One region of the Bacillus sp. JK106 genome, then DNA from elsewhere that is predicted to be linked to it. Evidence: predicted binding sites of a transcription regulator. Region 1 holds the regulator's gene; each other region holds the start of a gene.
What was found. Region 1 encodes LexA, which represses DNA repair genes until DNA is damaged. Its sites were predicted from a motif close to CGAACATATGTTCG; they were not measured.

Region 2: the regulator LexA is predicted to act here: its motif matches at 4,449-4,462, upstream of ruvA (Holliday junction branch migration protein RuvA).
Region 3: the regulator LexA is predicted to act here: its motif matches at 3,329-3,342, upstream of ACWJJS_RS12125 (DNA polymerase IV).

What each region holds. Positions count from the first base shown of each region.
Region 1 is NZ_JBSJQC010000002.1:964,451-974,151, forward strand. It holds gene ACWJJS_RS09975 (peptidase G2 autoproteolytic cleavage domain-containing protein) at 1-302, opposite strand, end outside; gene ACWJJS_RS09980 (dUTP diphosphatase) at 681-1,115, shown strand; gene ACWJJS_RS09985 (poly-gamma-glutamate hydrolase family protein) at 1,392-2,213, shown strand; gene ACWJJS_RS09990 (hypothetical protein) at 2,322-2,471, shown strand; gene ACWJJS_RS09995 (prohibitin family protein) at 2,458-3,288, shown strand; gene ACWJJS_RS10000 (YndM family protein) at 3,316-3,765, opposite strand; gene ACWJJS_RS10005 (hypothetical protein) at 3,907-4,335, shown strand; gene lexA (transcriptional repressor LexA) at 4,675-5,295, opposite strand; gene yneA (cell division suppressor protein YneA) at 5,452-5,763, shown strand; gene ACWJJS_RS10020 (YneB family resolvase-like protein) at 5,779-6,429, shown strand; gene ACWJJS_RS10025 (DUF896 domain-containing protein) at 6,498-6,731, shown strand; gene tkt (transketolase) at 6,898-8,901, shown strand; gene sirA (sporulation inhibitor of replication protein SirA) at 9,053-9,499, shown strand; gene ACWJJS_RS10040 (YneF family protein) at 9,585-9,701, shown strand, end outside.
Region 2 is NZ_JBSJQC010000003.1:645,979-655,679, reverse strand. It holds gene nadC (carboxylating nicotinate-nucleotide diphosphorylase) at 1-319, shown strand, start outside; gene nadA (quinolinate synthase NadA) at 321-1,424, shown strand; gene safA (spore coat assembly protein SafA) at 1,551-2,756, shown strand; gene ACWJJS_RS13735 (YhcN/YlaJ family sporulation lipoprotein) at 2,904-3,497, shown strand; gene ACWJJS_RS13730 (hypothetical protein) at 3,631-3,750, shown strand; gene ACWJJS_RS13725 (intercompartmental signaling factor BofC) at 3,882-4,391, shown strand; gene ruvA (Holliday junction branch migration protein RuvA) at 4,527-5,132, shown strand; gene ruvB (Holliday junction branch migration DNA helicase RuvB) at 5,143-6,147, shown strand; gene ACWJJS_RS13710 (DUF2905 domain-containing protein) at 6,140-6,340, shown strand; gene queA (tRNA preQ1(34) S-adenosylmethionine ribosyltransferase-isomerase QueA) at 6,366-7,394, shown strand; gene tgt (tRNA guanosine(34) transglycosylase Tgt) at 7,422-8,567, shown strand; gene yajC (preprotein translocase subunit YajC) at 8,598-8,858, shown strand; gene ACWJJS_RS13690 (TIGR04086 family membrane protein) at 8,910-9,296, opposite strand; gene ACWJJS_RS13685 (DUF421 domain-containing protein) at 9,463-9,701, shown strand, end outside.
Region 3 is NZ_JBSJQC010000003.1:304,979-314,679, reverse strand. It holds gene ACWJJS_RS12150 (VOC family protein) at 1-19, shown strand, start outside; gene ACWJJS_RS12145 (DUF4083 family protein) at 21-188, opposite strand; gene ACWJJS_RS12140 (AI-2E family transporter) at 280-1,350, opposite strand; gene ACWJJS_RS12135 (YqzH family protein) at 1,424-1,630, opposite strand; gene ACWJJS_RS12130 (YolD-like family protein) at 1,730-2,074, opposite strand; gene ACWJJS_RS12125 (DNA polymerase IV) at 2,089-3,315, opposite strand; gene ACWJJS_RS12120 (GNAT family N-acetyltransferase) at 3,531-4,001, shown strand; gene ACWJJS_RS12115 (antibiotic biosynthesis monooxygenase family protein) at 4,014-4,358, shown strand; gene ACWJJS_RS12110 (bifunctional GNAT family N-acetyltransferase/GrpB family protein) at 4,355-5,323, shown strand; gene ACWJJS_RS12105 (iron-sulfur cluster biosynthesis family protein) at 5,396-5,758, shown strand; gene ACWJJS_RS12100 (DUF2552 family protein) at 5,733-5,972, shown strand; gene ACWJJS_RS12095 (alpha/beta hydrolase) at 6,012-6,926, opposite strand; gene ACWJJS_RS12090 (YqkE family protein) at 7,049-7,273, shown strand; gene ACWJJS_RS12085 (aldo/keto reductase) at 7,306-8,226, opposite strand; gene mciZ (Z-ring formation inhibitor MciZ) at 8,289-8,411, opposite strand; gene ACWJJS_RS12075 (NUDIX hydrolase) at 8,490-9,044, shown strand; gene ACWJJS_RS12070 (TIGR00375 family protein) at 9,044-9,701, shown strand, end outside.

The DNA.
Region 1 (9,701 bases):
CGAAAGGCTTCTGTATTGTCCCGGCCGTCAGGGACCGCTCCGTAATCCTCCACATTCACTTCCCGGGTGATTTTATTCATAAGCATTTCGTATTCTGTATCAAGCCGTTCTTTTAAAAGTGAGGTGACCATTCCTTCCGCCGTCACCCGGGCATCTGCGATCTCAAGATTATCATCCGTTGCGGAATGCTTAATAAAATTCTGCATCCTTGCTTTGAGATGCTCCAATTCAGAGGGCTGTGCAGGGCGAGACTGCAGTGGGGCGTTTAAAGACGGATCAGGAAAGTTTTTAAATTGAACCATTCTAAAGACACCTCTTTCTTTTGATATAAGCGCCTGAGGCAGGGGACAGAAAAGAATCGCGCGCCCTTTAAGCGCTTATTCTTCAAATTCTTTATTCAGAACGAAATTCCTTTTGAAACCAAGGTGAAATTTTAAAAAAGCTCTGTTGAAAGAAGGATATAAAGCTTTGCATTATTGTAATTGAAGCTGTCATGTGAAAATGGAGGGAAAAACTGATAGGAGGGGTCCTCATTTTAGGTTTATTCTCATTGTCTTCGCCGTGCTTCCTCTTCGGCTGCATATACACCAAAATCAGCATTCTTATCAGTTAAATGGTATAATGGGGCACGGATTGGTCATCAATACGACTGAAATAGGGAAGCAAAAGGAGCAGCGAACATGACTTTACAAATCAAAATTAAATATTCAGATGATACGCAAACGAGAATCAGTAAAATTGAACAGGGCGATTGGATTGACCTGCGGGCAGCTGAAGATATAACAATCAAAAAAGGTGAATTCAAACTTATCCCGCTTGGAGTTGCGATGGAACTGCCGGAAGGATACGAGGCGCATGTCGTTCCGCGTTCAAGTACATATAAGCATTTCGGTATCATTCAGACAAATTCAATGGGAGTCATTGATGAATCATATAAAGGCGACAATGACTTCTGGTTTTTTCCTGCATTCGCTCTTCGGGATACCGACATTTCCAAGGGGGAGCGGATCTGCCAATTCAGAATCATGAAGAAAATGCCTGAAGTGGAGCTGATCGAAGTAGACAAGCTCGGAAACAATGACCGGGGCGGACTGGGATCAACAGGCACGAAATAAAACGAAAAAAAGACTGCTTAACAGCAGTCTTTTTTTTATGGAAACAACAGTTACATTCAATTTGTTTCGGGGATTCTTAAATTGGGAAATCAAACAAAACTAAGGAGAAGGGTTTCATTTTTATCATTTAAGCTTTCCGTCTCTTTGAACAGAAAGACTTTCTTAGGTTAAAGGATAGAGGTTGTTTTGATGTTTTTATTCTTCAAGATGAACGGAGGTTTTGTCCAACGTATATAATATTGTGACAAAAGTGTAAACAAAAGAAAGGATGATGTTATGGAAAAAAGGGTTAGAAGAGTAGACCGTAAAGCAGCTGGCAAAGAGGCAGAGCAGAAGAAACCGTCCAAAGTCACCCTGTTCTGCCGTTCGCTTCAAAGGCTGAAGCATTTGTATTGTAACATAAACATACAAATGCCATCAATAACCAAAAAAGGAATTTTAGTTTTAATTTTACCGTTTTTGCTTCTGCCGTTCTTTCGGGCTGATGCCGCTTCAGATATTTACGGCAGTTTCGAGGAATTAAAGCTGAATGAAGATCCTTCCGATTTTTCCATTTCAACGCGGGAGCATGACCCTTCTGTCCTCATATTAGCTATACACGGCGGAGGCATAGAGCCGGGGACCAGTGAGTTAGCCAGAGAAATTGCCGAAAACCGGAGTTTATATTTATTTGAAGGGTTAAAATCAGCCGGTAATGCGGCTCTGCATTTGACAAGTTCGCATTTCGATGAACCTAAGGCCGTGCAAATGGTGAAAGAGCACTCTAATGTCATTTCATTGCACGGTTACGGCAGTGATGATAAAAAGATAAAAATCGGCGGTACAGACAGAGAACGGGCCGAACTTTTGACCGATGTGCTGAAACGGCACGGGTATCCAGCCGTTCTTCTTGGCACAAATGATAAATATGCAGGCGTCAGTCCGAACAACCTTGCCAATCAATCTTCATCCGGATTGAGTATCCAAATCGAAATGAGCACCGGCTTCAGAACATCACTATTTGACACTTTTACGCTGAAAAGCAGAGCATCCACACAAAATAAGACCTTTTATCAATTCACAAAAACGATTTCTGATTTTATCAGTGACAATTATTAATAAGCACGCCTATTTTGTCGGCGGGGCTTTTTCTTTTGAAATTTATGAAACTTTAAGTTCTTAAGATCGTATACATAATTGACAGGATGAAAGAAAAGAGGTGGGCAAATGAAAGTGATGATCGGGTCTATCATTCTTCTTGTCATCATCGGATTCGGTTTATGGCTGATGCTTAGTCCAATCTTTAAACAAGTGGGAAGCGGAGCCAAAAAATTAAAAAAGTCATGGGAGGAAGAAGATCAGCATGAGCGAAAATAAGCGCGGAAACACAAAAAAAATTCTCGGCGGTGTGATTATAGGTGCAGCCCTTTTAATTGCGGGCGTCACAGCGTCACTATTCATTGAAAAAATACCGAACGGTTATGTCGGGGTTGTATACTCACCGAATGGCGGGGTAAAATCCGACACATTGGACCAAGGCTGGCACTTAGTCGGATTATTTAATAAAGTGACGGAATACCCGGTGCGTATGCAGACAGTGAATAATGAAAATATAAAAGTGGCAACCTCTGACGGTAAAAATATTGAAATGGATATCGCTTACAACTATGTCGTGCAGCCTGATAAAGTAGTCGATCTGTTTAACAAATTCGGGGCGGTAGATGTGGAAACGATCGAAAATACATATTTAAAAACAAGGCTGTGGGATGCGGCGCGAAAATCAATCAGCAAATACTCGGTTATTGACACATACGGGCAAAAATCTGCAGAAGCCGCTGCCGATGTTCAAAAGAGATTTGCTGATGATATGAAGAGTCTTGGATTTTTAATTGATGATCTGACGCTTGGCGTACCAAAGCCGGATAAAGCCACACAGGAAGCCATCGATGCAAGGGTGAAGTCTTCACAGGAACTTGAACGGACACAAACTGAAATTAAAATAGCCGAAGCCGAAGCGAAAAAGAAAAAAATTGAAGCGGAAGGGATCGCTGACTATAACGAAATCATTAAGAAATCAATGTCCGATGAAATGATCAAATATAAATGGATTGAAAAATGGGACGGAAAAACGCCGAAAGCGACAGGCACAGACTCACTGCTGCAGCTGCCGCTGGACGATCAGAAGCAAAAATAAAAAGAGAAGGAGGCGATTGCCTCCTTTTTATGTTTTTTCCTGAGGGTCTTTTTCCGGCACTAATTCTTCAGACGCCTCGGTTTGATAGCTCCATAGCGTGCTATCCGTCTCTGTTGTGTCCTGGTAATCTTCGGGAAGTACATATTGCTGCAAATACCGGTGAAAAAATGCCTCAAAAACAGAAATGCAAAGTGCAGAGATAACCGATGCCGCGGCAGGAGAGACATTAAACCCGCCAATGTTCATCAGGAATATCCATAATATAATGAATGAAATTCCGAAATCAGCTGCAACGGCTGTGAAATTGCTTGTTCTCGGCAGAATCATGCAATCACCCGCAAAATAAGTGATTAAACTTAAGATCACTGTAATAAACAGAACGTTTAAAAAGGTTACTTGGTACATAAGATCCAGAACAATGTACAGTAAAGCAAGTGTGAGCGCAGTTTTAGAAGCGAAAGCAATTACGTGTCTCATTTGAACCACCTTCGTTATTTCGTTTAGTCTTCATTGTAAGCAATCCGCAAATTTTTAAACTGGTATATAGTGGTTATAAAGTAAAATGTGAATAGACATCACAGGATGCACAAGTTAAAATATGTAAAAAGGGGGATGCAAATGAAAAAATATTGGATATGTATTGCTGTTTTTTTATTATGTTTTAGCGGAATACACTCAGCTAAAGCGGCTACCACTGAATTCGGATCAAAAACAAGCTTCACTTTGGAGGGAAACGCAAAAGAGTTTCATATTGAAAATCCGGGGACTGTAGCTGCCGACGATTATTTTTTAGGCTATAAGTTCACCATAATGAACAACTCTTCGTGCGGTTTAAGCATGAAACTCCAGCGGATGGCGCTGAACGGAAATTTTTATACATTAAGTTCTAAAAACTACAGCGGCAGCTGGCTAAACCTCAGTGCCCAGGATAAAAAATCAATTGATCCGTATCACAAATACAGGATTCTGGTTGAAAGTTCTTCAAACGTCTGTGGTCCCGTCTATATTAAAGGGTTTTACGGTGTAGAATATTATCATTTTGATTGAAAATAGATACTCGCTAAAGGCAGCGGGTTTTTTTATATTTATATTTAACTTATTGCACTATGTACTAAATATTCATAGATGAATTTTTGACGTACCCGCCCAAAGAAAAGATAAACAAAAGCAAATTCATCACGCACAAATATACAAAGTTGAAAAATGGACGAAAAGTTTCTTGAGGGAAACATTATTAGTTGACTTCAAAAGTGTGATGTCGGATAATAAGAATGTAAGTTTTTCCTCCTTAGCAGGTTCGTTTCTTAAGCCAGGGCGAATCTGCTTTTTTTATGCAAAAAAACCCCTTACAGAGGGGTTTTTTACGATAAATGAAGTTTAATAGAATTAATGGACGGCTCTGAATACGCCGATCACTTTCCCCAAAATGCTTACGTTTTGCAGGATAATCGGCTCCATCGTCGGATTTTCCGGCTGCAGCCGCACATAATTGTCTTCTTTATAGAAGCGCTTAACCGTCGCTTCATCATCTTCGGTCATAGCTACGACGATTTCTCCGTTATTGGCCGTGTTCTGCTGTTTGACAATGACGTAATCTTTGTCAAAAATGCCGGCGTCAATCATACTTTCTCCCATGATTTCTAACATAAAGACATGTTCGCCCGGAGGAACCATCCGGTCAGGAAGCGGGAAATACTCGTCGATATTTTCAACAGCCGTAATCGGAATACCCGCCGTCACTTTCCCGATGACCGGAACGTTTACGACCTGGCTTTTCGGAATATGGACTTCTTCTTCATCCAATACCTCAATCGCCCTCGGTTTAGTAGGGTCCCGTCTGATCAGGCCTTTTGTCTCCAGCCGCGCCAAATGGCCGTGCACGGTTGAACTGGAAGCCAGTCCTACTGCTTCTCCTATCTCTCTTACAGAAGGCGGATATCCTTTCGTTTTTACCTCTTCTTTAATAAAACGCAGGATATCAAGCTGCCTTTTTGATAGCTTCGTCATATTTCGCACCTCAAAACGTCGATTTTAAGTAGATTATAGCATGATTTTCCTGACAGTACAAACATAGGTTCGAAAAAAACGATTGACAGAAACATTTGTTCGTATATACTGAAAGATATAAAAAGCGAACAAACATTCTTATCGGAGGTTATTTACATGGCGAAAGAATCTATCATATTTGTCGGGCTGTTTACTGCGATTTTAAGTGCCGCTATTTTACTTGTCTCATGTGCGGGAAATGATCAGTCCCTCAGCCAATATGTTAAAATAAAGGTTCAGGACGGCGATACACTCTGGTCACTTGCGGATCATGTAGCAGAAAAGAAACACATTAATAAAGAAGATTTCATTGAGTGGGTGACGGAGAATAATCATCTCCAAACTGCTGATATAAAGCCCGGAGACGAACTTATTCTTCCGGTTAAGAAGAAGCATCCGGCCGTATATCAGCTGGCCATTGTCAATTAGAGAGGAAAGAGAGAAATGAAGGCGCTCATTTATGCCCGCGTAAGCACAAACAAAGAACAGCAGCAAACGTCATTAAAAAGACAGGAAGAAGAGCTCAGTGAGATCGCTGCTGCAAACGGCATGGAAGTCGTGAAAGTCATTTCTGAGAAAGCCAGCGGTTATGAAATGGACCGCGACGGAGTATTTGAAATGCTTGATGAAATTAAAAAATCACATATTGACGCGATATTGGTGCAGGACGAAACGAGATTGGGAAGAGGAAACGCCAAGATTGCGCTTTTGCATTGTATTTACAGGGAGAACGTAAAGATATATACGACGGCTCATAAAGGTGAACTGGAGCTTTCCGAAGCTGATTCGATGGTACTTGAAATCGTCAGTATTGTTGAGGAATATCAAAGGAAAATTCACAATATGAAAATCCGGCGGGGAATGAAAAGAGCCGTGAAAAACGGCTACAAACCTGAACGGAATCTGAAAAACAGACATGAAAACAGCGGAAAAGAAAAAAAAGAGGTTCCGGTTTCGGAAATTATCAGGCTGAGAGCCAACAAGCTTACCTTTGCAGAAATCGCAGCGACCCTAAGAGGATTCGGCTATGACGTGTCCAAAGCCACGGTTCACCGGCGGTTTCAGGAATATAACGCAGACACAGAAGGCAGCTGACGCGCATCAGTTGTAAAAAAGACTGCGTTTTAGTAGTATATAATCAACACGCACCAAAGGAGCTTATTATGATTTCTAAAGAAAAAATCGCAAGAATTAACGAATTGGCTCAAAAAGCTAAATCAAACACGATAACGGATGAGGAAAAAGCTGAACAGCAAAAGCTTCGCCAGGAGTATTTGAAAGGATTCCGCTCCTCAATGAAAAATACGTTAAAGAGCGTAAAAGTGATTGATCCGGAAGGCAACGATGTCACCCCTGAAAAATTAAAAAGAGAACAACAGAAAAATAATCTTCACTAAACAGAAAGAATACGGCAATACGTATTCTTTTTTCGTATATACTAATATCAGGATGTGCTTTACGACAATTTTCAACAAGTTTATCTCAAATTTAAGCTGAAAGAGTTGAGAAAAAGTCAGCATCGCTTTATGATGAAAAGGTACAACAATAAGGAAGGGGATTATAATGGATACAATTGAAAAGAAATCAGTTGCCACCATTCGTACACTATCTATAGACGCAATTGAAAAAGCGAATTCCGGACATCCGGGCATGCCGATGGGAGCCGCTCCGATGGCATACACGCTGTGGACGAAATTTATGAATGTAAATCCGCAGAATCCGGGCTGGTTTAACCGCGACCGCTTTGTTTTATCAGCAGGCCACGGTTCAATGCTTTTATACAGCATGCTGCATTTAAGCGGATATGACCTCAGCATTGAAGACTTGAAACAGTTCCGTCAATGGGGAAGCAAAACACCGGGACATCCGGAGTTCGGGCATACAGCCGGAGTAGACGCAACGACCGGGCCGCTTGGACAGGGGATTGCAATGGCAGTGGGAATGGCAATTGCAGAACGCCATCTGGCTGAGACATATAACCGTGATTCATTCAATGTAGTTGATCATTATACATACAGTATTTGCGGAGACGGCGATTTAATGGAAGGCATTTCTTCCGAAGCCGCTTCTCTTGCAGGCCATCTTGAATTAGGCCGCCTGATCGTATTATACGATTCTAATGACATTTCCTTAGACGGCGATTTAGACCGTTCTTTCTCTGAAAATGTAAAGCAGCGTTTTGAAGCAATGAACTGGGAAGTTCTTTATGTTGAGGACGGAAACAACATCGCTGAATTGACGGCTGCAATTGAAAAAGCGCGCCAGAATGATAAAAAACCGACTTTGATTGAAGTGAAAACCACGATCGGTTTCGGTTCTCCAAACCGCGCGGGCACATCCGGCGTTCACGGCGCTCCGTTAGGACTAGAAGAGAGCAAGCTGACAAAAGAAGCGTATGCTTGGACGTTTGAAGAAGATTTTTATGTTCCGGAAGAAGTATACGGGCATTTCAATCAAGCTGTAAAAGAAGCCGGCTCGAAAAAAGAACAGGAATGGAATGAACTGTTCGCGGCTTATAAAGAAAAATATCCTGAGCTTGCTGAACAGCTGTCACTCGGCATGAAAGGCGAGCTTCCTAAAGACTGGGATCAGGAAGTTCCCGTTTATGAAAAAGGCAGCAGCCTTGCTTCCCGCGCATCTTCAGGTGAGGTGCTGAACGGGATCGCCAAGAAAATTCCTTTCTTTGTCGGGGGATCTGCTGACCTTGCGGGTTCAAATAAAACGACAATCAAAAATGGAGGAGACTTCACGGCCAAAGACTACGCCGGGAAAAACTTCTGGTTCGGTGTCCGTGAATTTGCGATGGGCGCTGCATTAAACGGAATGGCGCTTCACGGCGGCCTCCGCGTATTCGGCGGCACATTCTTTGTATTCTCTGATTATTTAAGACCTGCCATTCGTCTGGCATCATTGATGGGACTCCCTGTCACTTATGTATTCACGCATGACAGTATTGCCGTAGGAGAAGACGGGCCGACTCACGAACCGATTGAGCAGCTTGCTTCTTTACGCGCACTTCCTAACCTTTCTGTGATCAGACCTGCTGACGGAAATGAAACCGCAGCTGCATGGAAGGTTGCCGTTCAAAGCCAAGATCATCCGACAGCTCTTGTATTGACACGCCAAAACCTGCCGACGATTGATCAGCAGGCTGAAGAAGCGTATGCAGGCGTGGAAAAAGGGGCTTATATCGTTTCCAAAGCCCAAACGGAATCACCGGCCGCTCTTCTTTTAGCGACAGGTTCTGAAGTCGGACTTGCGATCGAAGCTCAAGCGAAACTGGCTGAAGAAAACATTCACGTATCTGTAGTCAGCATGCCGAGCTGGGACCGCTTTGAAAAACAATCGGCCGAGTACAAAAACAGCGTGCTTCCTCCGAATGTGACGAAACGTCTTGCGATCGAAATGGGTTCAAGCTTCGGATGGGGCAAATTTACCGGTCTTGAAGGAGACGTTCTCGCAATTGACCGTTTCGGTGCTTCAGCTCCGGGAGAAACAATTATGAAAGAATACGGGTTTACTGCAGAAAACGTAGTTGACCGGGTGAAAAAACTTCTAAACAAATAACGAGACAAAAGAGGATGAGTCAAATCATCCTCTTTTTCCTGTTTATGCGACAAAAATAGAAGGGGCGGCGTAACAGTAATAGACAATTCTTTCTTTTCTCCTTTTGTATAATAGAAAGCAATAACGAAGCGCTGTAGAAGGGGATGAGGAAATGGAACGTCATTACTATACGCACCTGATAAAGGATGAGTTTGCGAACCACTACTTCGGGCGGGAAACGGCTATGTTTGAGTTGTTTCGAGACTATCATTGGACAGATCTGACACCCCAGGAATATCAAATGACAGAAAAGCAAGTTCAATATATAACGGAACCGATTCCGGTGATACATATGCATCAGCATCTCCAGCTGCATTTAAACCGAATGAGTTACAGCCGTTTGGATTCCATTTACCGGCTTACACTGCCCGGAGAAAAGGGCCGCGCCACCTTCATGATGAAAGACAGTTTAATTGAGATTGCGGCTTCGGGAGATTATGAGGCGGAAACGATTTTCTTTGAGATTCTGCGTAAAATCAGCCCCTGTTTTCTTGCAATGGATTTCAAGACACGGCGTTACGGGTGGTTAAATCCGGTCAGAGAAAGAAATTTTGTCTAAAAACGAGGAAAAAGAGATGTAAATGTTGTATAATAGCCTTTGGTTTAGTACACTTTAAACTAGACAACATGAAGGAGGAAATAAAATGACTTTATGGGTTGGCATCCTAGTGGGCGTTGTCGCATTGCTCATAGGTGTTGCACTCGGGTTTTTTATTGCTCGTAAATATATGATGAGCTATTTGAAAAAGAATCCGCCTATT
Region 2 (9,701 bases), on a different contig from region 1:
GGAGCGGGCAAGAAAAACGGCGGGGCAGATGCTTGCGGTGGAAGTCGAAATTGAATCCGAACAGCAGCTGCTCGAGGCAATAGAAGCGGGCGCAGACATTATTATGTTTGACAACTGTCCGCCTGAGTCCGTCCGGCGTTTTGCAGGCATGACACCGGGTCATATCAAAACGGAAGCATCCGGAGGCATAACGCTCGACACATTGCCCGCTTATAAAGGGACGGGCGTCCAATATATTTCACTCGGATTTCTGACTCATTCAGTAAAAAGCGCCGACATCAGCATGGATGTTGAGGCTGCGGAACAGGGGGATTTTTAAGATGTCTATTTTTGACGTGCTAACTGCATCAGCCGAAATGATGCCGAGCCATTATAAAGACATGAGCACCGGAGAAATGGAAAAGCGTGTCGCCGCCATTAAACGGGATTTCGGAAAGCGCTTATTCATTCCGGGGCATCACTATCAAAAAGACGAAGTGATACAATTCGCCGATACGGCAGGTGACTCCCTGCAGCTTGCTCAAGTGGCGGAAAAAAATAAAGAGGCGGAATATATTGTGTTTTGCGGCGTGCATTTTATGGCGGAAACCGCTGATATGCTGACTGATGATAACCAAACTGTCATTTTGCCCGACATGCGCGCCGGATGCTCGATGGCTGATATGGCAGATATTCAGCAGACGGACAAAGCATGGCAAGAGCTTCAAGAACTGTACGGTAACACCATCATTCCGTTAACATATGTTAACTCGACGGCGGAAATTAAAGCATTCGTCGGACGGCACGGAGGAGCGACCGTCACCTCTTCGAATGCCCGGAGTGTGCTGAAATGGGCTTTTAAACAAAAAGAAAGAATTTTATTTTTGCCGGATCAGCATTTAGGCAGAAATACGGCCTATGACCTCGGCATTCCGCTGACAGAAATGGCTGTATGGGACCCGGGGCAGAACCGATTGCTTACTGAACATCCGGAAAACATTAAAGTCATCCTTTGGAAAGGGCATTGCTCCGTACACGAAAAGTTTACAGCGGAAAATATTTCTCAGCTGCGGCAGCGGGATTCCGGCATCCGCATTATCGTTCATCCGGAATGTTCGCGGGAAGTGGTCTCGCTCAGTGACGACAGCGGGTCTACCAAATATATTATTGATACGATTGAACAGGCAGAACCGGGAAGCAAGTGGGCGATCGGCACGGAAATGAATCTTGTTCAGCGCCTCATTCACTCGCACCCGGATAAACAGATTGAATCATTGAATCCCGATATGTGTCCGTGTCTGACAATGAACAGAATCGACCTGCCGCATTTATTGTGGTCGCTTGAGCAGCTTGAAAAAGGCGAGCCGAAGGGTGTCATTAAAGTTCCGGAAGCGGTTCGGACAGAAGCGCTTCGTGCTTTGAACAGAATGCTGAGTCATACGTAATCATAAAAATTTCCCCTCCTTCCCAAATTTTTTATCATCATGCCCAGTCCACCGGCATATAGTGTGAAGAAACGTATTGTAATGACAAATGTACCGTTCACGTTTTGTGCATAGGAGGGGAAAACGTTGAAAATTCATATCGTTCAAAAAGGCGATTCGCTCTGGAAAATAGCTGAAAAATACGGAGTTGATCTTGAAGAGTTAAAAAAACTGAATCATCAGCTTAGCAATCCAGACTTAATTATGCCTGGAATGAAGATAAAGGTGCCTTCAGAAGCCGTTCCGGTCAGAAAAGAGCCCAAGGCCGGCTTCGGAACGTCTGCGCATAAGCATGAGCATCCATATGCCAAAGAAAAACCGAAATCAGTTGTGGACATTGAAGACACCATACCGGAAGAACCAAAGCCGTCAATTCCGTATGTGCCGCCAATCCCTGAAAAGCATGAAAATGTGCTGCCGGAAGCTGATATGAACCAATATTATCCGTCCAATCAGCTGTTTCAGCCGTGGTCGCCTCCTAAGCCGGAGGAACCGGTGACACATTTTGTCGAGCCGAAAGAAAAAGAGCATGACAATAACATTCCACAACAGGAGGAAATGATCAACATGGAAAACGCGAATTACCCGAATATGCCGAAGGCGCCTGAAGCCGGAAAGATGGAAGAAGAAAACGCCGCTTATCATCTGCCGAACATGCCAAACATTCCGAATGTCCCGTTTCCGAATATGCCGGCCGTTGAACCGCCTTTTATGCATTACCCGATGCCGTGCATGCCTTGTCCTTGTCCGGTTCCGGTGACACCGATGCTGCCGGGTTCGGGACTATGCCATCCGTGCTTCCCGGTAGGCGGAGGTTTCGGCGGTTTTGGAGGAGGTTATGGAGGCTTTCCGGTAATGCCGATGCCGTTACCGTACGGATTCCATCATCACGGATTCCATCATCCGGGATTTGGGCCGCAAGCGGGTTACGGTGAATATGAAAACCAAGCCCATGAAAATGCAGAGCATTATGATGGTTCTGCATCCGGTTTCGGCGGTGCTCCGTACGGTCAAATGCCGTATTACGGCGGATATTCGTCACATTACGCAAACGCGCCTCATCATGATGGAAAATATAAGGATGATGATTGCGGCTGCCATGATTCACATCACCACCACCATCATCACCACGGTTCACATCACCATCACGCAAATGTGCCTGTGCAGCCGTATCCGAATGTGGGTGCAAACGCCGGATATTTTATGCCTTACGGCGGAGCAAATCCTAATGCCGCGCCGAATCAGCCGAGTCCAAATCAAGTATTCGGACGGCCGGAGGAAGAAGAAGATTAATGTTTCGGGACGATGTATGTCGTTCCTTTTTTTATGTCCAACTGAGGAATGGACATAACTGACAAGCTTAAACCCGCCGTCGGCCGCACATCCTAAACATGAGCGGAAAACGCTCAAACAGCGATGAATCCACGGGGGGTTTTTCCATTGGGTAAAAAACTGATGACGATCGCAGGCGTTTTAGCCGTGACGGCAAGCTTAACGGCATGCGGAGCAAATAATGCCATGAATGACGGACGCTACAATCAGTCAACACGTCCGGTCGGATATTATTCGAATGATAATGATAACGGCAGACGCCAGTACGGAATGGACCATCAAGGACCCGTTTCTGAAATGATGGAAAACCGAAACGGCCGTCATAATACGACAAACGTGTCCGACCAGTATGCGCCTAATGACGGGGTTCCGTTAACGACGGACGGCACATATAACGGCCGAAATGTCAATACGCCGCCGGCAGCAATGTCTTATAATGGGTATGACAACGCCGAAAACATCAGGCTGGCGGCAAAAGTTGCAAACCGCGTGAAAAAAGTAAAAGGCGTACAGGATAGTCAGGTCATCGTGACTGACACGAGAGTCGTCATTGCCGTCAGAACAAATCATCCTTTTACGAAAAATGATGATAAACATGTCAAACATGCGGCCAAAAAATTTGCGGACGGCCGTACAATTCAAGTGTTTACCGACAACGCTACTTTTACAAAGCTGCAAGACATGAACAGAAACAGCCGTTAAACGGGACTGCCGGATGATTTCATCCGGCAGTATTTTTATGGATAAAGCTTCATCATTTCTTTACATATTCTTAAAACGCTCTTTATGTTGCGGTGTTAATATAAAAGTAATAAAACGTAACGGAGGGGCCGGAATGAAAAAAACGGAGCATGACAAAAGCCGCGGAGAAAAAACTATGTATCTGACCGTAAGGGGATACCGGCTCAAACTGACGCCCGGACAAATGAAACTGATTTCAGCCGGCCGGGCATAATCATCGGGGCAGCCCTCATATAGAGGCTGCTTTTTTTCGGCTTAAACAGACAAATGAAAGAAAACGGTTAAGCACCGGCATCTTTGGTCAAACTAGCATCAAGAGTTTGATTGAATAAAGAGGTGTTATTGGTGAAACGAATTTGCGGTGCTCGTCTATTGTTTATGCTTATCTTATCGGCTGCAGTCCTGATTTGCGGAGGAAAAGGCGCATACGGGGCGGAGGTTGAGCATTACGGGCCGCTTCGGGTGCACGTCCAGCTGGAAAAGGTCTATCTGGACGGTGATGTCGGCATCGAACATACGGATGAAACCGTTTTGGCGATGGAGGATTTTTGGGCCGCATATGCGGGCTGGACGCTCGTTGAGCAGAAAAAAGGCTTCGTCCTTTTCCGTAAGCATGTTGATGACATTTCTCCGCTCAGTAAGGTTAACGGTTATATCGGCGTTACGGACGGAGGCGTCATCTCCACTTTTCACGGCCGTCCCGGATCGCTGGCCGAGCCGATTCAATCTTTCTTCCAGATTGATATAGAAAGGCTGGAAAGCCGATTGCAAAAGCACTTGGAACACGGCATACCGTACAGGACAAAAGCGGAGTTTGAGAGCGTGATCGATCATATTAAGACTTACAGCGGCTGACTTTGACGCAAGACATGTGACACATGTCTTTTTTTTTCTGAACGGAAGGTGTCAAAGCGAACATACGTTAACTTTTCTATAAGACTTTGGCTGTTTTTGTGTTACAATGATAAGCAGTCAAAGAGGTGAATAGGTGTGATTGAATTCGTGAAGGGGACGATTGATTATGTATCTCCCCAATACATCGTGATTGAAAACGGCGGAATCGGCTATCAGGTCTTCACTCCGAACCCGTTTATTTATAAGGTAAGCAATCAAGAGACCATTTTTACGTATCATCATATAAAAGAAGACGCCTTTTCTTTGTACGGTTTTTCAACCCGGGAAGAAAAAGCGCTTTTCACAAAGCTGCTGAACGTCACCGGCATCGGGCCGAAAGGGGCGCTCGCCATCCTCGGTTCCGGTGACCCCGGAGCCGTCATCGAAGCGATCGAACAGGAAGATGAAGCCTTTTTGGTGAAATTTCCGGGTGTGGGCAAAAAAACGGCGCGGCAGATTATTCTTGATTTGAAAGGCAAACTGGCCGACGTCGTGCCTGAAATGATTGACAACCTGTTCAATCATGAAGCGCGCATTGAAAAACAAGAGGCTGAAACGGCGCTTGACGAGGCGCTTGAAGCGCTCCGGGTTCTCGGCTACGCCGAAAAAGAAATTAAAAAAGTGCTTCCTCACTTAAAAGAGGAAACGGCGCTTTCAACAGATCAATATGTGAAAAAAGCATTGCAAAAATTATTAAAGTAAGGTGATGTTCATGGATGAACGGCTCGTTTCAAGTGCAGCAGACAGCCATGAATCAATAATCGAGCAAAGCCTCAGGCCGCAGAATCTCGCCCAGTATATCGGCCAAAAGAAGGTGAAAGAAAATCTGCGCGTGTTTATCGATGCGGCGAAAATGAGGCAGGAAACGCTGGACCACGTTCTTTTATACGGGCCTCCGGGTCTCGGGAAAACAACGCTTGCGTCTATCGTGGCCAATGAGATGGGTGTGGAGATGCGGACGACGTCAGGTCCCGCCATCGAAAGACCGGGAGATTTGGCAGCCATTTTGACGGCGCTCGAACCAGGGGATGTGCTGTTTATAGACGAAATTCACAGGCTGAACCGCTCGATTGAGGAAGTGCTGTACCCGGCGATGGAGGATTTCTGCCTTGATATCGTCATTGGAAAAGGCCCGTCCGCCCGCTCCGTCCGTCTCGACCTTCCCCCTTTTACGCTTGTAGGAGCGACGACAAGGGTCGGATTATTGACCGCACCGCTCAGAGACCGGTTCGGGGTGCTGTCGCGCCTTGAATACTATACGCAGGAAGAGCTGACAGATATCGTGTCAAGAACGGCTGACGTTTTTGAAGTGGATATCGAAGAAGCTCCGGCTCTGGAGATCGCCAGACGGTCAAGGGGAACGCCGCGGGTTGCAAACCGGCTTCTCAGAAGGGTGAGAGATTTTGCCCAGGTGCTCGGCGACAGCCGCATCACGGAAGAAATCGCTCACGACGCGCTCGAACGTCTTCAAGTCGATGCGCTCGGCCTTGACCATATCGACCATAAGCTGCTGATGGGCATGATCGAAAAATTCAGCGGCGGTCCTGTCGGCCTTGATACGATTTCCGCGACAATCGGCGAAGAACCGCATACAATAGAGGATGTGTACGAACCGTATCTGCTGCAGATCGGATTTCTCCAGAGGACGCCGAGGGGACGGGTCGTGACTCCGGCTGTGTATGAACATTTTCGATTGGAGGCGCCCGCCCGTGACTGACTTTCCGAAGGTTCTCATGGTTCTTGGTGCCGTTTTGCTTATTGCCGGCGCAGTCTGGCACTTTGTCGGAAGGCTGCCCGGAGATATTTTCGTTAAGAAGGGAAATGTTACATTTTTCTTTCCCGTTGTCACTTGTATTGTGATCAGTGTGATACTATCCATTCTGCTTAATTTTTTCGGCAGAATGAAATAACAATAGACAGAATAAAGGTGAAATGATGAAAGTCGATTTATTTGATTTTGAACTGCCTGAACGCCTCATTGCCCAAGTGCCGCTGAAAGAGCGTGACGCATCGCGGTTGATGGTGCTCGACAAACAGACGGGCGGGCTGACGGACAGTTCATTTAAAGAGATTGTAAGCTTTTTTAATGAAGGGGATTGTCTCGTCTTGAACAATACCCGTGTGCTGCCTGCAAGATTATTCGGCACAAAAGAAGATACGGGAGCGAAAGTGGAGCTTCTGTTATTAAAACAGGAAGAAAATGATACATGGGAAACGCTCGTAAAGCCGGCGAAACGCGTAAAAAAAGGAACGGTCCTGACATTTGGCGACGGCCGGCTGACAGCGGTCTGCACGGAGGAGCTTGATCACGGAGGCAGAAAAATTGAATTCCGGTATGACGGGATTTTTTACGAAGTGCTTGAATCACTCGGTGAAATGCCGCTGCCTCCTTATATTAAAGAGCAGCTTGATGATAAAGAACGGTATCAGACCGTCTTTTCAAAAGAAATCGGATCTGCCGCAGCTCCGACGGCCGGACTTCATTTTACGGAAGAGATTCTGGACGAGCTGAAGCAAAAGGGTGTGCGGATTGAATTTATCACACTTCATGTGGGACTCGGCACATTCCGCCCGGTCAGCGCGGATGATGTGGAAGAGCATAACATGCACGCGGAATTTTATGAAATGACGGAAGAAACCGCCGCCTCTTTAAACGAGGTCAGAAAGGCGGGAGGGCGCATCGTGTCGGTCGGGACGACATCAACGCGCACCCTGGAAACCATTGCCGGCGAGCATGACGGCGTATTTACCGCTTCGAGCGGCTGGACGTCCATCTTCATTTATCCGGGATATGAATTTAAAGCGATTGACGGCATGATCACCAATTTTCATCTGCCGAAATCTTCCCTTATCATGCTCGTTTCTGCGCTTGCCGGCAGAGAGCATGTTCTTTCCGCCTACCGTCATGCGGTAGAAGAGGAATACCGTTTCTTCAGCTTTGGCGACGCCATGCTGATTATCTAATTTGAATGACAGGAGGCCTCATACAAAGTGGCTGAACAACCGATACGTTATGAATTTATAAAGGAATGCAAACAAACGGGAGCACGGCTGGGCAGAGTTCATACGCCCCACGGCTCCTTTGAGACGCCTGTATTTATGCCGGTCGGCACGCTTGCTACGGTAAAGACGATGTCTCCGGATGAGCTGAAATCTATGGATGCGGGCATTATTTTAAGCAATACGTACCATTTATGGCTCCGTCCGGGACACGACATTGTAAAAGAAGCGGGCGGGCTTCATAAGTTTATGAACTGGAACCGCGCGATTTTAACAGATTCCGGCGGTTTTCAGGTCTTTTCATTGAGCAAGTTTCGTAATATAGAAGAAGAAGGCGTTCATTTCCGCAATCACTTAAACGGAGACAAGCTGTTTTTATCTCCGGAAAAAGCGATGGAAATTCAAAACGCCCTCGGCTCTGATATCATGATGGCGTTTGATGAGTGTCCGCCGTATCCGGCAGAGTATGATTACATGAAACGCTCTGTGGAACGGACCAGTCGCTGGGCGGAACGCTGCCTGGAGGCGCACGGGCGCTCAGATGAGCAGGGTCTGTTCGGGATCGTACAGGGCGGAGAATACGAAGACCTGCGGACACAAAGTGCAAAAGACTTGGTTTCGCTTGATTTTCCGGGTTATGCCATAGGCGGATTATCTGTCGGCGAGCCGAAGCACGTCATGAACCGAGTGCTTGAGTTTACAACTCCGCTTTTACCGAAGGACAAGCCGAGATATTTAATGGGTGTGGGTTCACCGGATGCCTTAATTGACGGCGCCATCCGCGGCGTGGATATGTTTGACTGCGTACTGCCGACCCGGATTGCCCGAAACGGCACGGTGTTTACGAATGAAGGGCGTCTGAATATGAAAAACGCCAAATATGAGCGTGATTTCCGTCCGATTGACGAAGAGTGCAGCTGCCATACATGCAAAAATTACTCCCGCGCTTACATCAGACATTTGATCCGCTGTAATGAAACGTTTGGAATTCGATTAACAACTTACCATAACCTTCATTTTCTGTTACACTTAATGGAGCAGGTCAGACAAGCCATCCGGGAGGATCGTCTTGGTGATTTCCGAGAAGAGTTCTTTGAGCGTTACGGCTATAATAAGCCAAATGCGAAAAGCTTCTAAATAAAACCATTCTTGAAAGGAGGGAAACAGATGGGTACTTTAGGCACAATCGTTCCTATTATTTTAATGTTTGCAGTGCTTTATTTCCTGCTCATCCGTCCGCAGCAAAAGCAGCAGAAGGCCGTACGCCAGATGCAGGAAGAGCTGAAAAAAGGGGATTCAGTGGTGACAATCGGAGGATTGCACGGCACTGTTGATTCAATTGATGAAAGCAAGGTCGTCATTAAAACAGGTGATAACACCCGTTTAACATTTGACCGCCGCGCAATCAGAGAAGCTTCCGCTGAATAACAGCGAAGCTCATACATACAAAAAAAGAGCGGATTCTCCGCTCTTTTTTTATTACGCTGATCTGCTTCCTTTCAAATTCACTCCGAAAATGCCGCCCAGCATACTGACTCCCAAAAAGCCGAGATGAAACAAAAGCTGACCGGATGTAAACGTTTTTCCGAACCCTAAATATTGAAACAGCAAGATGATTAATGAAAAACAGACGGCGGTTAACGCTCCGATCATCCAGCCTTTTTCCTTCGCTTTGCCGCCCGATATAAAACCTCCCGCAAATAAAGAAAGAAAAGAAAGCGCGGTGATCAGCCAGCTGAAAGATGATTCTTCCATTGAGGTAACCGTCAGTAAAAGCGAAATCGCCAAACTCGTAAGAAGCATCACCGCAAAAATAGCCACTAAGCCGTACAAAACGCCTCTTCCCACTTGTTTCGTTTCTTCCATTTTTATCTCCTCTCCGCTCTGCGGCCTGATATATGACAAGCCGGAGCCCGTCTTTTTCTAAATGTATTCTCTGAATGTTCGAATTAGACGTAAATGCATGATGTTCAGCCCGTTTATTACATAATTCAGAGCCGATGGCAAATGCTATGACCGTTGGAGGTGCGATATGGAAGATATTTTCATTATTACGTTTCGTACGATTGTGCTTTATTTTATCATTCTTGTGATTTTCAGACTGATGGGAAAACGGGAAATCGGAGAACTGAGCATTTTAGACCTTGTCGTCTCCATTATGATTGCCGAGATTGCCGTATTGGCAATTGAAAATGTAAAAGATAAGCTTTTGCACACAATAGTGCCGATTGTCGTTTTAATGATTATTCAAGTAAGCCTTGCTTTTATTTC
Region 3 (9,701 bases), on a different contig from region 1:
TGCGCCTGCCTCTGAATGAACTATAACTTCTCGTTTTTTTCTTCGCGCAGCGCGTCGAGTTTCTTTTCGATTCTGTCCAATTGTATGCGGCGCTGCTTCAAGCTTCTGAATACGTATATCACGGCAAACAGGAAAAATGCGGCTGCAATAAATGAGATCAATTGAAAAATGACATCACCGATGTTCATCTTTTTTACCTCCGTGTGCGGCGGGCTTCTTCAGCCCGCCGTTTTTTCATTTTGACCGATGTGAAGACATGGGGGATGAATCATTTCTCTCTTAGCTTTGTGTTTTTCTGAGAATGAATAGTTTCTGCATGTGGCTTATGACCACTTTTGCGGCCGCATATCCCGGAATGGCCAGCAGCATCCCGGCAATTCCTGAGAATTTGCCGGCGGCAAGCAGAAGAAAAATAATGGTCAGCGGGTGAATGTCCAGCTTCCGTCCCATAATTTGCGGGGAAATCAGCTGGCTTTCAAGCTGCTGGACAATGACGACGACCGTAATCACCAGCACCGCCTCGGTCGGTGAATCGAACAATCCGACAATGACTCCGGGAAATGTGCCGATCCAAGGCCCGATAAACGGAATCAGATTTGTCACCATGGCGAACGCGCCCAGAACGAGCGGATAATCGAGCCCGATGATAAAATAGCCGATTGTGACGAGAACGCCGACACAGAAACTGACGAGCAGCTGTCCTTGTATGTATGAACTGAGAGCTTCATCCATGTCCCGAAGGATTTGTTTTCCTTCTTTTTGATGTTTTTCCGGAAGAAGCCGCAGCAGTCGCCGGGGGGCTTTATTTCCTTCTTTTAACATGTAATACAGCGCAAACGGAATAATGGCTGCGGTGATGGCGGCATTGGCAGCCGTACCGGCCAGACTGCTGAGAGAATCAGCGATTGAACCGGAATAATTTGCGGCTTTGTCCGCTAATTTTTTAAAGGAATCCCCATGCTGAAGCCTGGAAAACCATTTGCTGTCCTGAAGGTGTCCGATCCAATTTTCAGCTTTTGCGGAAAGCTCCGGAATATGATCTGTGAAGGCTGTAAACTGTTTTTGAACGGCAGGGCCCGCCGTATAAAGGAAGAGGACAAAAAGGCCGGCTGCTCCCGCATAAATCGCTAAAATCGCGATTCCTTCGGGCAGCTTTAATTTCGCATGCAGCAGTCTGACGAGCGGGCGGCACAAATAGTAAAGGACGCCCGATAATACAATGGGCGGAAACAAGGTTTTAACCGTAATCACAACAGGCTGGAACAAAAAGTCTATTAATGTTCCGAGATAAATGATGAGAAATAACAGAAGAACGGCATAACCGATCTTGAAATAAGGCCCGACAGGCATATCCTGCACCACGCAATCTTTAAGGGTTTACTCTCGGACGTTTCCCTTATCGCCCAGTGCATAAACGTCCGTGTCAGGAAAACTGCCCCTGATTGGTGACGTAATCGTAGATAATATCTTCTACATGGGCATGGAGATCCTCATCGGGTTCTTCATTCCTTCTTTCTTCTAAAGCTTTTTTTAAACTCTGTTTTTCATAGGGGCTCAGCGGATCTGTCGACACATTCCGTCCATACTGGCGGAGGGCTTGTCCCAGCATTTTTTCTATAAATTGATCCATCATATATTCTCCTATTCTTGTCATTCATCTTTATTCTACTAAATATCATGTGATCCTCCCACTCTTCTATCATATTTTCTGTCAGGACGATTTAGGCTCTTATTCCAGTTCAGCCGAGAGAATAAGATGAAACGGCAGCGTTAACGCATCTTCATCGTTTATGATTTTTAAACGTTTTTCGTCATGCCTCACTTGTTTTACCCATCCCCAAAAGCGGCGGGGGCCGTGTGCTGAAGCATAGGTGACCGAGATGGCTCTGTCTTCTTCAATCGACGCCGCAATGATGCGGTTCATGTCGTTCAGTTGCTCTTCGCTCAGTTCCGGAGGCCGGAATTCCCGTTCTTTTCGTTTTTTTGCAAGCAGCTGCTCCCGATGTTCGGGCAGCATCATCCGGCTTGATTCCCACATGACATTATACCCGGGTGTTAATTTGTTCGGATTCATGTATATCACCTCAATTATTTGTAATGCCCGCCGATTTTTTCAGCCCGGTGAAAGGCTTGGCCGGCCTCTGTCAGCGAAGCGGCATGGAGGAGCGACGCAGGGCCGTACCGCTCATGAATATCATCCAATACTTTGCCGAGACTGATCTTTTTTTCCTGAGCATCAAACAGGCTCAGCTGAACATAATCACAGGGCTCCAGCTGGGAAAGGGAGACGCCGGCGCTGCGGACGGGCTCACCGTTCCAATGCTCTTTGAAGAGCTTGACCGCCGCTTTAAAAATATCCATTCCGAAATTAGTCGGAGAGACCAGCTTTCTCTGTCTGTGAAAACCTGAAGGGAATTCAAAATCAGCGCCTCTGATGCTGACCGAAACCGTATGGCCGATGTATTGTTTGAAACGGGCGCGGCGGGCCACTTCTTCGCTTAACTCCAGCAGCACGACTTTGATATCCTCAAAGCGGCTGTAGTCTCTCGGGAGGGTCATGTTATGGCCGATCGCTTTTTGCCGGCTGTGCGTGTTGACGGTGACCGGAGAGGGATCGATGCCGCGGGCTGTCCGCTGAAGCAATTCGCCGTTAATGCCCCAGCGTTTTTTCAGCAGTTCGGCGGGGTGCCCGGCAAGCCCGCCGATTGTGCTGATGCCCATCCGTCTTAAATGATGCTCCATCCGTTTTCCGATGCCGAATAATTTTCCGACCGGCAGCGGCCACAGATCCTGCCTGATATTTGACATATCCAATCTGTGAATGCCGGATGCGTTTTTTTTGGCAAAATGGTCGCAAGCCATTTTCGCGAGCGCCTTATTCGGCCCGATGCCGACACGGGCATAAATTCCGAATTCACGCATAATCGCTTGCTGAATGCTTTCGGCAATTGTAAAAGGATCACCGAACAGCCGCCTGCTTCCGGTCACGTCGAGAAACTGCTCATCGATGGAGTAGGGTTCTACAAGATCGGTATATCGTTCAAACAGTTCGGTAATCATGACGGATACATCAATATACCGCTGCATCCGCGGACGGACAATAACGGCGTCGGGACATTTGGCCTGCGCTTCCCACAGCCGTTCGGCATTTTTTACGCCGTATCGTTTGGCGAGCGGACAAGCCGCAAGCACGACGCCGCTGCGTCTTTCGGGATCTCCCGAGACAATCACGGGCCGGCTTTTGAGATGAGGCGCTTCCGCTTTTTCCACAGACGCATAAAACGATTGCATATCAACAAGAAGAATATCAGCCATAAAAAAACCTCCGGGAACATTTGTTCTGTTTTTCATTGTACCCGAACAATGATCACGTTTATACTGGTAAATCATTCCCCGGCTGGAAGACGTGCTGATTCGTTTGCTTGAAAAGAAATCATTTACAATTGCAAACAACCCACATATAATTTTTTATATTCCAATGAGAAGAGCTGACATTCATTTTGCCGGACGAAAAGGAGAGTCAATCGATAATGGATATTCGAACAATTACCTCTGAAGACTATGAAATGGTTACGTCTGTTTTGAATGAATGGTGGGGCGGCAGGCAGATGAAAGACAAACTGCCGCGCTTGTTTTTTGAACATTTTCAGGACACAAGCTTTATCACGTACGGGCCGGAGGGAATGACCGGTTTTTTAATCGGTTTTCAGTCACAATCAGACCCTGAGACAGCCTACATTCATTTTTCCGGTGTGCATCCGGATTTCAGAAAAATGCAAATTGGAAAACAGCTCTACGACCGATTTATGGAGACGGTGAAAAAAAGGGGCTGCACAAAAGTCAATTGCGTGACGGCACCTGTCAATAAAGTATCAATCGCTTATCATACAAAATTAGGCTTTGAAGTTGAAAAAGGAACCAAAACCGTAAACGGAATCCCTGTTTTTGCGAATTATGACGGTTCGGGAGAAGACCGGATTCTGTTTGTGAAATATATGTAGAGGGGGATGTATATGGGTTTTTTAGCTGACACGCCCAAACCGCCCTATTATGCGGTCATTTTTTCATCAATAAAGGGAAAATATGATGAGGAATATGAGCATACGGCAGAGCGCATGATGAATTTGGCGGGCGGACAGCCGGGCTTTTTAGGCGCGGAAAGCGTTCGGGAGGAAAACGGCTGCGGCATCACGGTTTCCTACTGGGACAGCCTGGAGGCGATTAAAAGGTGGAAAGACCATACTGACCACCGGGCGGCAAAACAAAAAGGAAAAAGCGCCTGGTATGAAGCGTACGCGGTCCGCATTACGAAGACGGAGTCACAGCGGATGTTTGCGTCAAAAGGGGCGGAAGATTGATTACATTTTTACGGCATACACAAGAACAGACGGCGCGGGAAATTGCGGCGGTTCAACGCTGCTCTTATCAAAAAGAAGCCGAGCTGATCGGCTTTTTCGGCATTCCAGCCCTGCATGAAACACCCGATGACATACAGCGGTCACGGGAGACGTTTGCCGGTTTCAAGGAAAAAGATCGGCTTGCAGGCGTCATTTCGTATGAAAAAAAGGGATATGACCTTGTCATATGCAGGCTGACGGTGCACCCGTCCGGCTTTCGGAAAGGAATCGGACAGGCGCTTATTCAATTTGTGATAGATCAAAACCGGGACGCCCAAAAAATAGAGGCGGCTACCGCCAGTCAAAACGTTCCGGCAGTCTCTCTCTATTTAAAAACCGGGTTCATAGAAGCCGGACAGACAGAGACGCCGGAAGGGCTGACCCTCTCGTTTTTTCATCTTTATCCGAAGAGGAAAGCGGAAGTTGTTCCGTACAAGCCGGAATGGAAAGAGATGTTTGAAAGAGAGAAGGCGGACTTGATCCGAATCTTCGGCCCCGCTCTTCATTCTGTCAGCCATATCGGCAGCACCTCCATCCCGGGAATGGCCGCAAAACCCGTCATTGATATACTGGCGGAGGTCAAAGATATTTTGGACGCTGACCGATTCAGTCCGCAGCTGGAAGCACTCGGCTATGAGGCGAAAGGAGAAAACGGGATAGAGGGCCGGCGTTTCTTTCAAAAAGGCGGCAGCAAGCGCACACACCACATCCACATATACGAAACAGGCCATCCGGATGTGAAGCGTCATCTGCTGTTCCGGGATTACCTCACTGCAAAGCCTGAAAAAGCGGCTCAATACATGGAACTGAAACGGCGGCTCGCAAAGGCATACCCATACGATATGGAAAAGTATAGTGAAGGGAAAAATGACTGGATCAAGGCGGCTGAACAAGAGGCAAAGGACTGGGAGAGCAGGCTGCTGTAAAGAAAGCAGAAACAATGCATACAGCGGCTCCGGTATGCTACAATGGCGAAAATGAAAAACGGAGGATCATCTATGCAAATACATGTGACGGATGCGGCGAAACACACACTTCAGCAGGCGATGGACGCCAACCCGGGGAAAAAAGCGCAGCTCCGCTATGACGCAGAAGGCTGCGGGTGCGCGGTGAGCGGCGTGCCGACCATCTGGCTGGCGGACGAATTAACGGGACAATGCGAAGCCATTGAAACCAACGGACTTCCGCTTTACATCCAGACCTCACAAAAAGTGTTTTTTGACGAGGAAATGACAATCGATTACAATGAAAAGGCAAAAACGCTCGTCTTAAAAAGCCCGGCAGAGATGCTGAGCCCGAGAATGAGCATATTAGTAAAGCAGGGAGAAACGGAAAGTGAATCAAAAGCTGAAAGCCATTAAACAGACGGCACAGCATAAAACGTGGGTATCCTTTCTGAACAACAACCACCCGTACAGTCTGCTGCACTGGTCCATCGGAGGCGCTGAATCCGTTCAGAAGGATGTCTGGCTGCTTCAGGATGAGATGACCTTCAAAGCGCAGGAGTTTACGACAATCGACCTCGCCATTGACTGGATCGGAGAAAATATGGACGGGATTACCGACGTTTTATGACGGGAAAGCGAAAGAACCAGCATACGTTCTTTCGCTTTTTTACGTTTGCGTCATGGTATCTAAAAAGGTTTGAACGGCTTTGCGGTAGCTCTCCGGATTTTTGGTGTACGACATGGCATGCCCGCCCGATTCGGCCAGATAGAGCATCTTCGGGCCGCGTTTTCTGCGGTGCAGCAATTCGGAAGAAGCGGGAGGTATATAATCATCTTCCTTACTGTGAATAAACAGCACGGGCTGCCGGATTCGGCTGATAACCGATAAAGGCGATACATCACGGATACGGTATCCTTCTCTCATCCGCAAAAAGAAATCAGCCAAAGGCAGAAGCGGCCACGGAGGCAGCCGGAACTCCCGCTTCAGCCTGTAGGCGAGCTGATCGCGAAAGCTTGCGAACGGACAGTCCGCAATATAAAAATCAGCGCCGTTTTCATCCTGATGCCCGCCCGCGTATAATAAGGCCGTCACCGCTCCCATCGATTCCCCGTGGATGCCGATTTGACCGCCGTCTCCCGTTTTGTGTCTCACCCAATTCACGGCTTCTTCCAAATCATCTTTTTCAAAATAGCCGTAGCTCGTCGTTCTGCCGCCGCTTTTTCCGTGCCCGCGGTGGTCATATACGAGCACATTCCAGCCTAAATCTAAAAATAAATCCATGTATTTCAATGAATTGAACGAATTTACGGTAACGCCGTGACAAATAATCATGGTGTTTGCCGTATGATGCGGGGCGACGTAAAAGCCTTTGATCTCATACCCGTGGCGTGACAGGATGACGGCCTCTTCTTTTTCCATGGCCTGAAAGGAATCAAATCTATCATGCCCGTCGGCCGTTTCTTTTTTCATGATATCTTCATCCGTCTTTTTCTTCATAAACATAATCAGATTCGTAAAAGCGAATCCGGCAGCCAAAAAGACTGCGCAAGCCGAACCGAACACCGCCAGCCATTTTTTCACACAGGCACCCTCCTTTCATATGAAAAATCCTTCCTCCGGCTTTTCAGGACCGTGAACGTTGCCGGCCTCCGGCGCTCCGTGGTACACTTGCTTCACCATATTCAGATACGGGGGGCGTAATGATGAAAAAGCAGCTGCCTAAAGAAAAACACAGCTTAAAAGACGATCTGGGGGAAGATCTGAAGGCCAGGCTTTTGCAAATGAAAAGTGAGCTGAAGGAAGAAGACGAGAAAAAACAGGCGCAGCAAAAAGCGGAACAAATCAGAAAACGAAAAGAAAAAGAAAAAAATAAAAGCTTTGAAGAGCTGCTGAATGAAAGCAGTCTCGATTGGCACAAATATAAATAAACCGGCATCTGACAAGGTGCCGGTTTTATTGTTTAAGAACGATGGGCTTCGTATACGTCCCGTTTTGTATGGTATTGCAGGGCTTTGATTTCCTGGCTGCTTAAACGCCGGGCCTCTGCAGCCGAACAGTTTTCTCTCAGCTGCTCAAGTGAGCTGGCTCCGGTGATGACAGAAGCGACGGCCGGCTGTGACAGTAAGTATTGAAGGGAAAGCTCCGTCATGCTCAAGTCAGGTGCGGCAGCGCTGATCGCTTTTTTGGTTTCTTCCAGTTCCGCAAAAGAATATGTTAAATAGCCGTTCTCTTTTACGCTTGCGGCTGCTTGATCAAGCGGTTTTTTCGTAAGAAGCCCTTTAGCGACAGGCCCTCTGGCGACAACGCTGATTCCGTTCTCCTCTAAAAGGGGAAGCCACTCCTCGGGACGCCGGTCCAGCAGGCTGTATTGCATCATAACGCTGGTGATATTTGATTTTTTCACATATTCTTTAATGACATTCGGACGAATCGAGGAAATGCCGTAATACCGGATGACGCCTTCCTGTTTTAAGTCCTCAAACGCTTCGATCGTTTTGTCAATATGATCTTCCATCGTGCCGCCATGCAGCTGATAAAGGTCGATATAGTCCGTTTTCAGCCGGCGCAGACTGTTTTTGACCGCTTCTTTTATGTATCCTTTGGAAGCATCCCAATGCCAGCCGTCTTTATCATCATTCCAGCGGTTTCCGGCTTTCGTGGCTAAAATGATGTCGTGCCTGCGGTTTTTGACGGCCTCCCCGACAATTTCCTCATTTCTGCCGAAATCATAAAGATCAGCGGTATCTAAATAATTGATTCCAAGCTCGATCGCTTCATCCAAAATAGACAGCGCTTCAGCTTTATCCGTGCCCAGCGACATACAGCCGAGCCCGATTTCGCTTATTTCTAAATCAGAATGTCCCAGTGTGCGTTTTCTCATCGTTTCGCTCCTTTTTATAGTCTTTTATTGACCGTAATATAAAGGCGCGAAGTTTTCAACTGTTAAGGCCCGGTGATCCAATCTCCGACATAGCGGAATGTCCGTCCGTATTCTTTCAGTTTAGCCCGCACTTCCCACGCCTTTCCGACCAATACGATACTTTTATCCTTCCGGTACACCTTCAATCGAAAAGCACCTCCCTCTCATGCATGTATGATAAAATATATGAGGCATAATAGAGAGACAGAACGGGAGATGACATGATGAAACATTTAGAAGAAAAAACACTTGCGAAAAAAAAGCTGTATGACGGGAAAGTCATAGATCTTTACTTAGAGGATGTAGAGCTCCCGAACGGAAAAACAAGCAAGCGGGAAATCGTCAAACATCCGGGAGCGGTGGCCGTACTTGCGGTGACCGAAGAAGGAAAAATCATTTTGGTGAACCAGTTCAGAAAGCCGCTGGAACGGACAATCGTTGAAATTCCGGCCGGGAAGCTTGAAAAGGGAGAAGAGCCGGAACATACGGCGTTAAGAGAGCTCGAGGAAGAAACGGGATATACGGCGGAAACCTTGACGAAAATCACCGCTTTTTATACATCACCCGGGTTTGCTGATGAAATCGTGCATCTCTTTCTTGCGGAAGGGCTTTCGCCGCTGGAAGAAAAGCGCGAACTGGATGAGGATGAATTTGTCGAAGTCATGCAGGTCACGCTTGAAGAGGCCGTGAAGCTGATTGAATCCCGCAGGGTGTATGACGCAAAAACGGCGTACGCGATTCAGTATCTCCAGCTGAAAGAAGCGCTGAAGGAAAAATGATGAAAACCATCTATGCCGATCTGCATATTCATATCGGCCGCACCTATACGGGAAAACCGGTCAAAATCACCGGGGCCAAAACGTTGACGCTGCACCGGATTTTAGAAGAAGCCAGTGAGGGGAAGGGAATTGAACTATTGGGCATCATCGACTGCCATTCTCCGGAAGTCATAGAAGAAATCGAGCGCGGAATTGATGAAGGCAGATACCGTGAGCTGAAAGAAGGCGGCATCCGGTATCGGAATACGACGCTTCTATTGGGCAGTGAGCTTGAAATCTATGATCACACATGCCGCGGGCCGATTCACGTTCTCGTCTTTATGCCGTCTCTTGCCGAAATGAAGATGTTTTCTGAGTGGCTCGCAAAAAGGCTTAAAAATATCCATCTCAGTTCCCAGCGTATTTATGAAACCGGTTTGAATCTTCAAAGGAAAACAAAGGAATTGGGCGGGCTGTTTATTCCCGCCCATATGTTCACCCCGCATAAAAGCCTGTACGGAAAAGGGGTCATATCTTCTTTGACAGAAGTTTTCGACCCGGCGCTCATTGACGCGGCGGAACTCGGGTTAAGCTGTGACACCGACATGGCTTCGCGGGTAACGGAACTTGATCCGTATACATTTTTAACAAATTCTGATGCGCATTCCTTAGGAAAAA